4 regions of the Bacillus lumedeiriae genome follow, and region 4 is predicted to be linked to each of the others. Evidence: riboswitches for the same ligand, from Rfam matches in the RefSeq annotation. Region 4 holds a riboswitch; each other region holds the start of a gene.

Region 1 (3,469 bases), on a different contig from region 4:
TTTTAACCGGATGCAGTAAAGATCCCATTATAAAAGAGGAAAAGGAAGAAGTTAAAAAAACAGAAAATGTAGAGGAAACCTTAGCAACACCTTCGGAATCAAAAGAAGCAGAATCAGAAAAACCTTCCGCCTTGAGTGCTTATTACGACATCGTCGTTGAAATGATCGAACCTCATGGTATTCTGACTGAAGACAATGGAGAAAATCAAGGGCTAGCATATGCTAATTTAATCGACTTTAACGGCGATGATTTACCAGAACTGTACATGATTTCAGCACAGATTACCGATGAATTTCATTACAAAGAAGAAGTATGGACATACAAAAATGACAAGGCGGCCGAAATCTTTTCAAAACAGTATAAGAATGAAGGCAGGAGTGGAGATATTTCCTCACGTTCCATTGCAACAGTAGATTCAAAATCATATTTAGTAGACACAGGCGGCTATTCCGCCGGAAGCCGGGGAAACGATCCAAGTATATCCGAATATCTTCAGAGGCATATTTTCCTATCCTTAGAGGGAACTGCTTTTGTAGAAAAGGACAATGTAATGGCTATAGAACAATACTATGAAGACAGCGACAAACCCCGTATGATATATGAACAGAGAAAAAATGATACAGTGGACGAAATAACAGCAAAAGAATACAAAACAATACTAAAGAAATATAACAGCGACAGCAGCTTAATGCTGATTCTTGATGACACCGGTTCAAAATCGCTTAATTTCGCTGTCTCAAATAATAAAGAAACAATTAAAACATTTCTTCGCTCGCTAGATCCGGGAAAGTTTCCAAAACTGAGCGATGGTATTTCCTCAAGCTTGGAAAAGCCTATGAAAAATATTTATGATGATCTTACAACGGATGAAAAAAGGGACCTTATTGAATACTTGTATCAATTTTCTAATAGCCGCAATATAAACGTCAAGAAAGATGACGGGACTCAAGTGATAGAAGCCATAGCTAACGGCTTATATTATCAGTCGTTCATCGATGTATCCATTGATTCGCTGGAGGATCAATCAATCATCGACGACAGTTTTTCCTATGTCGCATACCCAGCTGACCGGATCAGCGAACTAGCAGAAAAATTGTTTGGTACTGCTGTTGAGCGAAAAGATTACGGGCTGTATGCAAAATATAAAGATGAAATTTTTTATTTGTTGGACGAAGGAACTAATAGAGGTGCCAGCTCTCCCCAGGTAGAGAAGTTTATTTCAATAGGCGACGACCTTTATTATGCGCAATTCACTATCTATGAATTTGAATTTAATGAAAAAGATCCAGAAGAATTAAATTATCTCGCTCCAAAAGAAGTATGGACCGATGCTGAATTCACAGATTCGTATGAATCAGAAAAAGGATATGCAATTTTAAAAGAAGCAGAGCAAGACGGTGAAAAGACATGGCATCTTGTTATATTTGACAGAAACGGAGAAGTATTAAACAGTAAAGAGCTTGAATCATTTTAAAACTATTTCAACAATAATATACCCAAGAACAGACCATCCCATATAAGATGATCTGTTTTTGGACTAACATTTATTATTTACATAACGCTCGTTATCAGTACAGAAAAGAACCCTCATAAACAGATCATTTTTGCTGCCTGTTCAATTAAAGCGAAAATTGATTTAGTATTCAGATACTTATTTTAGTGCTAATACGAGGGTACTATTAGTTTTATTTTGCAAATGTTTTTGATAAACCACGATGAGTTCATCTAACTCTTGACTGCAAAAAAGGGTGTCATAACTATTTAATCCAGTTAACCTTACCGTTTGGACCAATTCCCTTTTTAGTTGATTGATTCTGCTTTCTAAATTGTCCACTTCCATACACACCGGTAATCCTCCTAAAATATGCATTTTATTTTAGGCAACTCAGCCATCATAGTTAAAAAACCTTAGACCTGTAGTTTTGCGTCCTTATTTTTCAATAAGTTTGCCTTTTCTTGTTAAATATTACCGTAATACGATTACTAAATTTGTCGGATTATGTTGTTTCTATTTGAATAATTTTGGTCTCTTTTTTGAATGTTAATGAATGCATGATCTTTAACAATATGACCTTTTAGTTAGATAAGATCTCTAAGCGTCAAATGAATACTCCAAAAATTCCTTATCTCACAAAGAGTTTCATTCTTCATCTCGCTTCTTCTCTATGCAGGATTGTATGCACTGTTGATTTAACAAGGTTTCTGGCCCTCAAATTAGCCTAGTGGCTGCATAAAAAAGTGAGGTTTTATACATTCAGTTAAGCTGTTACTGCAGTAATTTTAGGTGCATCGCAAGAAATGACATCAATAATGTGATTTAAACAGCAAAATTGATAGTGAACAAAATTTGCAGGTAAACATATATCTTCTCTTTCAATCGTGGCTGATTCAATAAAATCCAAGTACTTTGACTTAGTATATATCCGAAAAACTTCTCCCTTTGATATTTCATTGTCATCTAGACAATCAAAACATTCATTGATCACAGAATACGATACATAAAACATCAAAATCTATTTGTATCGGTGACAAATGTTTTATACCTAAACCAACATTGACCTCCTTACTCCTTCCAATAAGTAATCTCAATGAATTATCTTCAGGTTCAAGTAATTTCTCCAAGTAAATATATCCGCTCCAGTCCATCAATTCACAGAAATTCATTGGTTATCAGTCCTCATGTATTTTAAAGGTTTTCAAAACAGCAAAACTTCAGTTAACACAGTAAGCATACCTACAATAAATAAGATGGTAGCCCCTGCGCGCTAACGCTTGCCCACCGCTGCTCGCTCCGAGGCTGTATCCCCTTATTAAGTACAATAAGCTCCCCTATATAATTATTAGGTTTATAATCACTATTTGCTAAATTCAAACACTAAAAGACCCCCAGTACGGGGGCAAGCAAAGTAAGGAGTAGAGCCTCTGACCCTCTAAACGCGAGCAAGCAGGCTAACGCCTATAATATAAGGGCGACACACCATGAGACACTTTTATCATAGTTGTTTCAACAAACGATAAAGATGGGATCGATGCACGCCTAATAGCTTAGCCAACTCAGCTTTCGTTGCTTTAGGATGTCTCTCTATCGCTTGCTGCAGCTGCCATAGTTTATCCTCAGTCTTATCTTTCTGCTGCTCTAAATACTCCTCACGCGCAACAACGCCCTGCTCACGACGCTTTTCTGTCACACGCTTCTTATCACGCACTCTCTTACGTCTGCGCTTCTCATTGCCATCAATGATCGTCCGTAAGTGTTCCTGTTCCTCTGTCGTGATCTCCAGCCATTTAATAATCGTTGCATTCTTTAAATTGTATCCAGCGCCAGGATAGCCCTTGGCGATCGCTTCTTCATTTGCCTTCGCATCACTCTTCGCGATCCATGCCTTTTCTGCACTCCTAGTCGCTCGTATAACCTCGCGTTCTGGCAAAGGCTCTTTAAACTCGCTATTAAACTCTAGCATCTGTTCC
Region 2 (3,469 bases), on a different contig from region 4:
ATTTTGACGGCATCCTTGACGAAGCACCCATTCTCCAAGAGGGAGAATCAATCCTGTTTCTTCAGCCAGCGGAATAAATTGATTAGGAGGGATTTTCCCTAGTTCCGGATGATTCCAGCGAACCAGCGCTTCCATTCCAATTAACTCATCTTTGGAAATATCCATTTTCGGCTGATAGTCAATATGAAAATGTTCAAGATGAATCGCTTTTCTCAACTCATTTTCTAAAAGAATACGTTCCAACGACTTCTCTTCCATACTAGCCTCAAACACCGCATATCCATTTCGTCCCCGCTCCTTCACCGCGTAAAGGGCAGTATCGGCTTTATTTAATAGTTCATCCGCTCCTTTTCCGTGATCAGGAAACCGCGCAATTCCGATGCTGCAAGTAAGGGTATATATCTGACCAGCAAGCTCAATCGGTTCTTGAAAATGCGCCTGGATTCTATGAGCAATCCGCTCAATTTCTTCTGTACTTGCTGCATCCGTCAACAAAACCGTAAACTCGTCTCCGCCTAATCGGGCCACTACATCAGTGGAACGAAGAGCCCGCTGAATGCGCTGGGCTGCTTCTGTTAGAATAAAATCGCCGCTCTCATGTCCCCATGAATCATTCACGTGCTTAAACCGGTCTAAATCGATAAACATAACAGCTAGCCGAGAAGAAGAACGTTTTGCCTGATCGACTTCCTTTTGTAAACGATTCATAAATAACCGGCGATTCGGCAGATCAGTCAATGTATCGTGGTAAGCTAAATGGTAAATGAGCCGTTCGGATTTTTTCCGCTCCGTCACATCCCGCATGACGAGCACGAGTTTTTTCACTTTGCCTTCTTCATCCCAAACTGGATTGATTCTCGTTTCCATGTCTTTATATTTATTTTTACTCGTTCGGATACGAAATTCTACGCGGGCAGACGTTCTCCTCTTAGCGGACAACAGCTCGATTTCATTCCGCAAAGAGGATTGATCTTCTTCATGCACCCAATGAAACAATTGACTGGACTGTAATTCAGAAAGATGATGGCCCAGCCATGCTGCATGGGAAGGTGAAACGTATCGGAAACTTCCTTCCGGGTCAATGACCGAGATCAAATCAGATGAATTCTCTGTAATTAAACGGTACTTTTCCTCGCTCCTTCTTATTTCTTCTTCCATTCGTTTACGAGAACTAATATCATTGCGGATCGAAACATACTGATAGGGCTTCCCCTTTTTATTTAAAAAAGGAACAATCGTTGTATCTACCCAGTAAGTGGAACCATCTTTTGCTTTATTTCTAATTTCACCTCTCCAAATTTCCCCGGAGCCGATCGCCGTCCACATTTGTTTGAAAAATCCTTTCGGATGATGATTAGAGTTTAAAATCCGATGATCCTGCCCGATTAACTCTTCCCGTTCGTATTTGGAAATTTTGCAAAACTGATCATTTACGTGAAGAATCTTCCCTTGCCGATCCGTGATCGCAACAATAGAAGATTGATCTAGTGCATATGTGACATCTGTTAACTCTTTCAATACACTTTCAAATGATTCATTTCCCTTCATTAACCGATCTTGCGAATACGAATGCATAGGCAATTTAGACGTCTCAGATTCTTTACTTATCATGTTGCTCCTCCTACCCCTATGTTCAATAAAAAAACCGACCCTAAAAAGCAGAGTCGGTTGCACTAGTTGCTCCAAGCCATTCAAGTGCCCACATACGAATGACTGTTCATCGCTTCCATCATACAATTTTTTATATAGACATGTAATATGTAACTTACAAACCATTATATTCCTACACAATCCATCATAGTTCGATAGACCTAATAAGTCAATCTAAAAATGTGGCAGAGCTTCTAACTTTCCTTGTGTAATTCGGCAACAATGTGACCAATTTCTCGAAGCACTAATTTTTCCATTGCTAACGTGACGGCTCCAGTAGAACCTGGAAGCGAGAACAGCACCGTTTTGTCAGCTACCCCGGCCACTGCTCGGGACATCATCGCTGCGGAACCGATGTCTTCTGTGTAACTAAGATAGCGAAAAAGTTCGCCAAATCCAGTCAGTTCTTTATCAAACAAAGGAGTGACTGCTTCAATCGTCACGTCACGTCTGGCAATCCCCGTTCCGCCGTTGATAATGACAGCATCAATGTCCCGGTCTTGAATTCCTTGTAAAACGATTTGCTGAATCTTTTCTTTTTCATCGGGAACAACGTGATAACGTGCAACGGAATGGCCGGCCGCTGTTAAACATTCTTTAATTTTCCTTCCGCTTTTATCTGTTTCTTCTGTTCTCGTATCACTGACTGTCAACACCTGGCAGGCGACATGCCTCGCTGCCTGCTTTTTATGAGCATGCACTTGCCTCTCACTCATGGACACCATTCCCTTCCTTGTAACTAACCACCAATATAAGACATTTCAATTTTTGGCCGTTTTTTCGCTGTTTCTTCTGTCCGTTCATCAGAATAACGATCCGTCCGGCGCTGCCAGATGGATGCAATGTACTCTTTCACTTCTTCTACTAAAGCGGAAGAACGAAGCACTGGCTTTAAATCGTGGCCTTTCGTCGCAAACAAACACGTGTATAGCTTGCCGTCAGCAGACACTCTTGCCCGGGTACATGTTGAGCAAAATGACTCAGTCACGGATGAAATGACGCCGAACTCACCACTGCCATCCGCGTATATATATCGGTCCGCTACTTCACCATAATATGCTTTATCAACCGGCTTCACAGGAAATTGACGATCGATCCGTTCAACGATTTCTTGTTTGGACACAACAGAGGAAAGCTGCCAGCCATTTGTACTTCCGACATCCATAAATTCAATAAAGCGGAGCGGTATGCCTTCATTTTTAAAGTAGGCGGCCATCGGCAAAATCTGTTCGTCATTTACACCTTTTTTAACGACCATATTTATTTTAATGTCAAGGCCCGCCGACTTCGCCGCTTCGATTCCTTTTAGCACAGTTTTCACGCTGACAGAGCGTCCGTTCATCCTCTTAAAGATGTCGTCATCAAGTGCATCCATGCTAATATTCACTCGCTGCAAGCCGGCATCTTTCAGCTCTTTCGCATATTTCGGAAGCAGCACGCCATTTGTCGTTAGAGCAATGTCTTTGATCATTGTTTTCGTGTATAAATCATGAATCAATTCGGGCAGATCTTTCCGCAGCAGCGGCTCGCCGCCGGTCAATCGGACTTTCTCTACGCCGAGTTCTGTTACCGCCTGAACCACTCGAATGATCTCTGAAAAGGATAAATAGTGCTCTTTCGGTAAAAACGGATAATCTGGGCCAAAAATCTCAGCCGGCATACAATAAGAGCAGCGGAAATTACACTGATCCGTCAAGGAAATCCGAATGTCTCTCAGCGGTCTGTTGAATTGATCTTTTACTTGCTTCATTCAATTCCCCTTTCTGGATGCCGCATAATTTTGCAGATTTCCGTTAATATAGCGGATCACTTGACCCAT
Region 3 (3,469 bases), on a different contig from region 4:
ATCAGAATACTGATGATCGCGACAATCCAGATGAGCTTGCTGATGAAATGAACGTTTTTATATACTTCTTCTTTTGGAGAAGCCAGCAGTAAATATTGTCCATTTGCCAGTCGGCTAAAGGAAACAATTTCTTCCTGTTTGCCCGCATTTACAGCGGCCACACCAGAACCTTGTCCTTTCAATTGCTCAGAAAGTCCATGATTCACTTTTTCTAAAGTTTCTTGCTGTGTGTATGTAGGATGAATCAAAAATTGCTGATTTGCATTAAGCAGTGCACCGTAACTATGAGGAGATGTTTTCATGTTGGCCACGGCGTCGGAAAAAAGATCAAAACGAATATCCATCCCAACCACACCGATTTCTTCCCCATCTTTAAACAATGGAACAACATAGCTAATCATTTTAACATTGATATTTTCATTGTTGTAAGGGTCGAGCCACGTGCCCTCTTTCGCCTTCATTGGAACGTAGTACCAGCCAACGTGTTCGATATCAGACGGGTCATATTGGCTGAAATCCGTCGGAACTAATTGTTCAATTGTGCCGTCATTGTTCGTATCCGCGTGGAACAGACCTGAAGTCGGCGCAGTGTATGTAGGGTTAAAGCGAATGTAAAAAGCCATCGCCCCTTCTGTCTGTTTAGAAAACTGATCCGCAATCGGCCGCACTTTTTCTTGGAAGGATGCGACATAAGCTGGATCGGTTTTAAGTGCTTCCACATCATCCAGCATAGCAAGTGTTGTGACAGCTAAACCATCGACGGATGATTGGATTTTTTCAATCGTTACATTTAAGCTTTTCGAATGATTATCAACAGAAAGCTTGGCATGTTCAAACGCATATTTTTCTAAAAGCTCCTTGCTTTTCGTGACACTTACTGTGCCCATGATCGCTACGATCAGAAGCGAACAAGCCGTCATAGCAATCATCAGCTTATGTCCCATCTTTAGGCCTCTTTTTGATTGGCTTCTACCCATCATACCCCTCCATAAATAACCAAAATTGCGAAAATTTTTAACACGTCTATCATACTATGGACCTTGTTTTGTGTATATATGATAGTCCAAAAGTTTTTGTTTTTATTTCGTAAATTTCTTGGGAAGGAAAAATAAAGAGATTACTCTCTCTTAATTAAATTTGCGATGCTCCTTTCGACATTAAAGTAATTCCATCTACCTATTTTTCACTTTCAATCTATAAATTTTTTAAGAATTCACCGATATAGACAACGTACAATCAAAGAAATTTGATGTCACAAAGCTATAGGGGCTAAGGAGACCGGGGATTGATAGTTGTTTTCAACCAGCCCGATCGTGTTACTCTATGCCAGCCAGCTGCCATTGCCCGAAGAAAAAGAGGAGGAAAAGGGAATGTACAAAAAAATGACACCAGTGGCCGCCGCGGTTCTCGCAGCAGGAATGATGTTATCAGGTCCTGCCTACGCATCACCAAAGGACGATGCACACACGGCACACAGCACAAAAGTGAAAGAGCAGGAAAACAAAAAGGATCAAAACAAACACCAGGACAAACATCAAGACAAACAGCAGCACGGTCAGATGAAGCAGCTGCAATCGATTGACAAACAGTTAGATAAAATTGAAAAAGTATTAATCAAGTATCAAACAAAACTAACTGACATTGAAGATAACGACGATGATCAAGTAGAAGATGGGGCAGAAACGGAAGATAAACAGGACGCTGAAGAGCAGACAGAAGAAAAGCCAGCAGATGAAAGCACGACTGATGGTGAAAAAACAGAAGAGCAGCCTCAAACGGATGAACAACCTGTGAGTGAAACTGTCGAAAATAAAGCGAAAGCCAGCTCAGAAGAAATAATAACAAATGAAACTGTACAACCGACTGAAGAAATAGAAGACAATGAGCTGACAGACACAGGGGATCAAGAAGAAGCGGAAGCAGAAGATGATGATCAAGATGCAGACGATGACGAGGATGAAGTCGAAAATGAAGTAAAAGAGCACCCGGGCTACATGGGGAAGTTCAAGGCCCTTCATAACCGATTGAATGCTGTCACAAAGCAGCTGGATTCCTTGTCTTCCAGAGGAGCGGACAAAGCTGCTTTGAAGGAGCGCTATGATCGCATCGCTGCCCTTCATAAGGACATTGATGCTGTACTGGCAGCAATTACCCAAATTCAGGATAAAGTAAAAGAAGAAATTGACAAAGATGAGACCGTTGAAGAAAGAACACCTGTCAAAAATGCACCAGTTACGAAAGAATGGCGAATCAAATTTAGTAAAAAGCTAGATGCCGCCACACTGTCGGAGCTTGATATTGTCGTTCTAGATGAACAGCGTAACCTTGTAGAAACAACGTTCAGCTATTCAGATGCCACGAAAACAATCACCGTTTCACCGCTGCAGCCATACGAAGCAGGTAAAACGTATACACTTTACATCGGCAAAAAAATCTCAGATACAGCGGGCACAAACTTGAAAAATTCAGTGAAAATGAATTTTACAGTGAAATAAAATAAGGAAGAAGAGCGATCACGCAAGTAGGTGAATCGCTCTTCTTTTTCTGGAAATGGACAGGGGGAGACTAGAAAGGCAGATCATCCGGCCGCAAATGAAAGAAAAAAATGTGTGCAATCATTTTCGTCGTTCGTTTGATTAAAAAAAATCCACGATCCATCGAACAATCAGTCGGATTCCTAAAAACAATAATCGAATAGGCAGAAGCAGCAGTTCTGGAACCCAAAGAAGAAGGTCGAGAAAAAAATCACCGATAGAATAACGTTCATTATTTATCCGTCTTTTTTCTTTTCTTCTTAGCTTGACCATCTGGTATCCCCTCTTTCCGCTTTTATTGATGAAAAGGCACTGCAAAAATAGGTGTGCTTTCCAATGGACTCACTTACCTCGTAAGAAACATCTGTGTATAGTAGCGGTTATAGGCGCCGATGCCGATTTCAGTATACGATGGATTTAGAATGTTGCTTCGGTGCCCGGGGCTGTTCATCCATGATTCCATGACGTGTTCAGCATCCCATTGATTAGCGGCAATATTTTCTCCAGCCCATGTGTAGGTCAGGCCAAAGCTGTTCATCATTTGATATGGGCTTCCGAATATCGGTGATGTGTGGTTAAAGTACTCGTTGTCGTGCATATCTTTTGATTTTGTACGGGCGACAAAGCTGACATCAACAGCAAGTTTAAGCGGAGCAGCCCCATGTTTAGCCCGCTCTTGATTCACGATCTTCCAAATTTCATATTCGGTGCTGTTCACAGCGAAGTTTGGATCAATCGAATAAATAGGTTTGTATTCCGGTTCAGGGTCTTGATCAGGGCCAATGAAATTATCAATATTCAGCATAAAAATCGCCATTTGGCCGCGTGTTACAAGGCCGTCCGGATTATATTTATTGTTGCCTACTCCCGATGTTAAGCCGTTTGCTGCGAGTGCATTAATATAGGAAGCGTCTGGATGGGAATCCGGCACGTCC
Region 4 (3,469 bases):
AGACATAATTCTACATTTTTCCCTATGTACTTACAAAATTATATCACTTTTTTACTATTTTTATAGCATTACCACAAAAATTTTTATGGTAAATTCATCCACCAAGCATTATCCTCCAAAATATCACAAATTAATTACTATTAATATTTATATAGCTAACCTCAGCTTTAATACTATATGAACCCACCTTGATTTTCCGGCATAACGACTGTTCGTCTCACCTGTTTACATCAATGTAAAGACAACATTCTTGTGTCGGCTTAATAAATTAGATCTATATAGGATAGTTTCAGGGTTCTGACAATTTACAGCATGAAGATGCAAAAAACGGATTGTCCGGAAAGAAACCTCTCCACACAATCCGTTTTTACCTTTCTTTAAACCGACGTTACATTCAATTAATACTAAACACATATCATAAAAACCAGGTGAGATCGCACGCGTAGCTATCTCAGTATCCGGCGAAGTCGGGGTCAATACTCTTGTGTTGTTCACTTATTTATTTTTATTCCCTCACAATTGTATGTTACGACTCTCCCACATGATAAAATAACCACTATAAGAGAAAAGCGATCAACTTGGAAGTGAAAAAATATGACTTAACAATCATTTACGATTATAAAGAGCATCCTGATATCCTATCTGGTCACTGCAACAATTGTGAGAATACCCCATTTAAAAGCCCGATGAAAAATAATATTTTCCTCAGAGAATGCTGTGAGTGCAACATGAAGAAAAGTATTTAACCTTTGATAAACAGTAAATGTTGAGTAAACAATAAATAGCCAGCCTCCGCCTATATAATAGTACTTGTTCTCCTTATTTTGATGATTGATAATCTATCTTTTTATTTAGCAACCTTCTCAAAGTCTTCAATGTTTTTATTGAATGTAGATTGAGTTTCTATGATTGTTTCTTGCAAAACATCTGTTATTTCACTAACTCTTTCTACTTCCTTTATGATACTTTCTACATTCGAATCCACATTTTTAATGGCATGATCAACATTGCCAGCCAATCTCCGTACTTCATCAGCTACAACTTTAAAGCCTCTTCCATGTTCCCCTACCCGAGCAGCTTCAATGGCTGCATTTAAGGCCAGCATATTTGTTTGAGAAGAAATACTGCGTATAGTTTTAGATACTTCACTGATGAGATCCGTTTGTTTTTTTAATGATTCAATGGCTTGTAGTTTTTCATTGGAATTTGCAACAACTATATTTACTAGCTCTGTAGGCATATCTTTCAATTGAGAAATGATTTTCTTCGTATGATTTTCACGTTCCGTAATATTAGTTGCGATTTTAAGAATTCCATTCACTTTACCTTCTTCATTCCGCACTGGAATATAAGTAGCTTCCAGCCAAAGTAAATTCCTTTCTTTGTCGACTCTTTGAATTTTTTCTTGGAACTTCTCCCCTTCACTGAGATTATTCCATAGCTCTACATATTTTTCACTGCTTCTAAATTCCATCGTGCAGAACCGTTCATGTCGCATATTCTTCATCTCATTAACTGTATAGCCCAAAGTCTTTGCAAAATTTTCATTTACCCAAATCACTTCTCTGTTTAAATTGAATTCTATCATGGCTAAATTTGACTCTAACGCAACTAAAACGGATGTTTCATCTAATACTTGAGTACTTGTACTAATCATTCGTTTATCCCTCATTCTAGAGGCAGCCCAGCCATCATAATCCATTTGATTTTAGACCCGTCGGCTTTGCGCCCTGACCTTTCGATCAGTTTGCTTTTCACATTTTTAGTAAGTAATAGTTATATTATACTTTTTTCCTTAGTGTAGCGTAGTGTTTTATGAGTAATAAAAAGTACTTAATGGCTGAAATCAGTAATGTTGCATAGTAGAAAGAAGGCTAGTAAACATAGTATTTAGTATGATGAAGAACAAAACACCGTACAGACAGCCTAAATTAGAGAATGAAAGTGCGTAAATAGAGACCCTAGGAAAATCGCTAGAGTCTCTTTCTTCTAGTGTAATGGATGGGCTGATATCCATCACTCTCTATAATTTCACATCAATGTTCCCACCCAAATGCGGCTGGGCAGCACGTTGGATAGCTGTGGCATCCGCAGTACTCATCAACTTCTGGAGAGCTTCGCCTTGCTGTTTCGCATCTCCCATTGCCATTTTCATGACTGACATCGAAGCCTGCTGCTGGACTTGTCCTTGACTTAACGCGATTGACATAAGTGCGATATCCATAGAAACACCACCTTTCTTTTACTAATGAACAACCGATTGCAACTGCTGTTCTAGGGAATGAACTTCCTGTTTCAAAGTGTTTAATTGACCGTTCAACTTATCAATTTCTAATGACGTAAGCTCATGATCACGAGCGTATTCAGCTAGTTCTTTCATTTCATACAGCTTTTCCTCTATCGCTTCTAAGATGCCGTCTTGCTTCTTGCACCATTCGATCTGTTCTTCTAGAAACTTTTTATGATCCTGTTCATCCTTATTCATCTAGTTTCCTCCTGTCAAACAGCTTTTTATGGTGATTATGAAAGATGGCCTGCTGGATCGAGTGGTGACAATGACTGCTTTTTTCGATTAAGCCACTACCATTTATGCTTCTTGAAAAACTCTGTGGATCATTCCTGTGAAACAAGATTTTCCGAGAAGCGACACCGGAACTACCGTGGCCTCTAGAAGATACCTTTTATTATAAGTAGGTGTTGATCAATTGCTTAATATAGGAAGAATAATCTGCCTCTTCATTAGCAAATTCCATTATATAATCTTTATAAAAAATTTCATCTTTTGGACTTGGCGTTAATTTTGTTTGAACGATTAGTTTCATGACTTGTTCTTTTATTCTATTTCTAGATTTAACAAGTGATTCCCTATTCAAATCAGCATGTTCAATTGTTGTTTTCCCCCTACCGCTTTTCGCAACAATTTCACCTGTTATTACATCAAATTCAATAAAATCAGCTGGATCCTCTATCGCTGGATCAATAATCGGGTTTCCATCATTCCATTTGTTCCCTTTTGCCATATTACATTTTTGACAGCACCAGTGCAAATTATTCCAACTGTATATTAAATGATGAAATCGAGGATCGGCTTTAGGTTTAAGGTGCTCAATATGTTCATAGCTGGCAGTGCCTATCCCATACTCACAGTAACAGCATTTAGCCTTATACATTTTTTCTAAAGCACTTCTGACATCTTGTTGGTTATATTTATTTTTATAGGAATCTGTAACTTTGCTAAATTTCCCCTTGTCTTTAACTTGTGAAAGCAATTCTTGTGTCCATGTGTTCCCATTTACTTTTAAACTATCAGGAGTATTAGTCCGCTTAACCTTCCTCATTATTCTCCATCTCCGTTACTTTATCCCCTATTGCATTCAACTTTGCCAAAGTTACTGCTGGATCATCTTCAGGAAGCGTACGATATAATCTCTTTGTGATTAACTCAAGTATATTCTCTTCCTTTTGGGTA

Evidence for each region. Region 4 has a riboswitch for cyclic di-GMP ahead of QYG89_RS16255 (PAS domain-containing protein). Riboswitches for the same ligand answer to the same signal wherever they lie in the genome.
Region 1: linked by a shared signal. The riboswitch ahead of QYG89_RS16555 (Spo0E family sporulation regulatory protein-aspartic acid phosphatase) and the one ahead of QYG89_RS16255 (PAS domain-containing protein) in region 4 are both predicted to bind cyclic di-GMP.
Region 2: linked by a shared signal. The riboswitch ahead of QYG89_RS14960 (sensor domain-containing protein) and the one ahead of QYG89_RS16255 (PAS domain-containing protein) in region 4 are both predicted to bind cyclic di-GMP.
Region 3: linked by a shared signal. The riboswitch ahead of QYG89_RS15855 (Ig-like domain-containing protein) and the one ahead of QYG89_RS16255 (PAS domain-containing protein) in region 4 are both predicted to bind cyclic di-GMP.

Annotation. Positions count from the first base shown of each region.
Region 1 covers NZ_JAUIYO010000026.1:9,200-12,668, forward strand. Annotated here, with positions in the region: gene QYG89_RS16550 (hypothetical protein) at 1-1,475, shown strand, start outside; gene QYG89_RS16555 (Spo0E family sporulation regulatory protein-aspartic acid phosphatase) at 1,653-1,841, opposite strand; cyclic di-GMP riboswitch class I at 1,878-1,962, opposite strand; gene QYG89_RS16560 (replication protein) at 2,995-3,469, opposite strand, start outside.
Region 2 covers NZ_JAUIYO010000017.1:42,726-46,194, reverse strand. Annotated here, with positions in the region: gene QYG89_RS14960 (sensor domain-containing protein) at 1-1,611, opposite strand, end outside; cyclic di-GMP riboswitch class II at 1,654-1,737, opposite strand; gene QYG89_RS14955 (MogA/MoaB family molybdenum cofactor biosynthesis protein) at 1,845-2,366, opposite strand; gene moaA (GTP 3',8-cyclase MoaA) at 2,390-3,400, opposite strand; gene QYG89_RS14945 (molybdenum cofactor guanylyltransferase) at 3,444-3,469, opposite strand, start outside.
Region 3 covers NZ_JAUIYO010000021.1:24,332-27,800, reverse strand. Annotated here, with positions in the region: partial or broken gene QYG89_RS15860 (PDC sensor domain-containing protein) at 1-731, opposite strand, end outside; cyclic di-GMP riboswitch class I at 1,220-1,342, shown strand; gene QYG89_RS15855 (Ig-like domain-containing protein) at 1,371-2,495, shown strand; gene QYG89_RS15850 (hypothetical protein) at 2,637-2,807, opposite strand; gene QYG89_RS15845 (S-layer homology domain-containing protein) at 2,881-3,469, opposite strand, start outside.
Region 4 covers NZ_JAUIYO010000023.1:16,330-19,798, forward strand. Annotated here, with positions in the region: gene QYG89_RS16250 (methyl-accepting chemotaxis protein) at 848-1,240, opposite strand; partial or broken gene QYG89_RS16255 (PAS domain-containing protein) at 1,277-1,702, opposite strand; cyclic di-GMP riboswitch class I at 1,676-1,762, opposite strand; gene QYG89_RS16260 (YjfB family protein) at 2,024-2,224, opposite strand; gene QYG89_RS16265 (hypothetical protein) at 2,246-2,485, opposite strand; gene QYG89_RS16270 (retron system putative HNH endonuclease) at 2,685-3,338, opposite strand; gene QYG89_RS16275 (AAA family ATPase) at 3,325-3,469, opposite strand, start outside.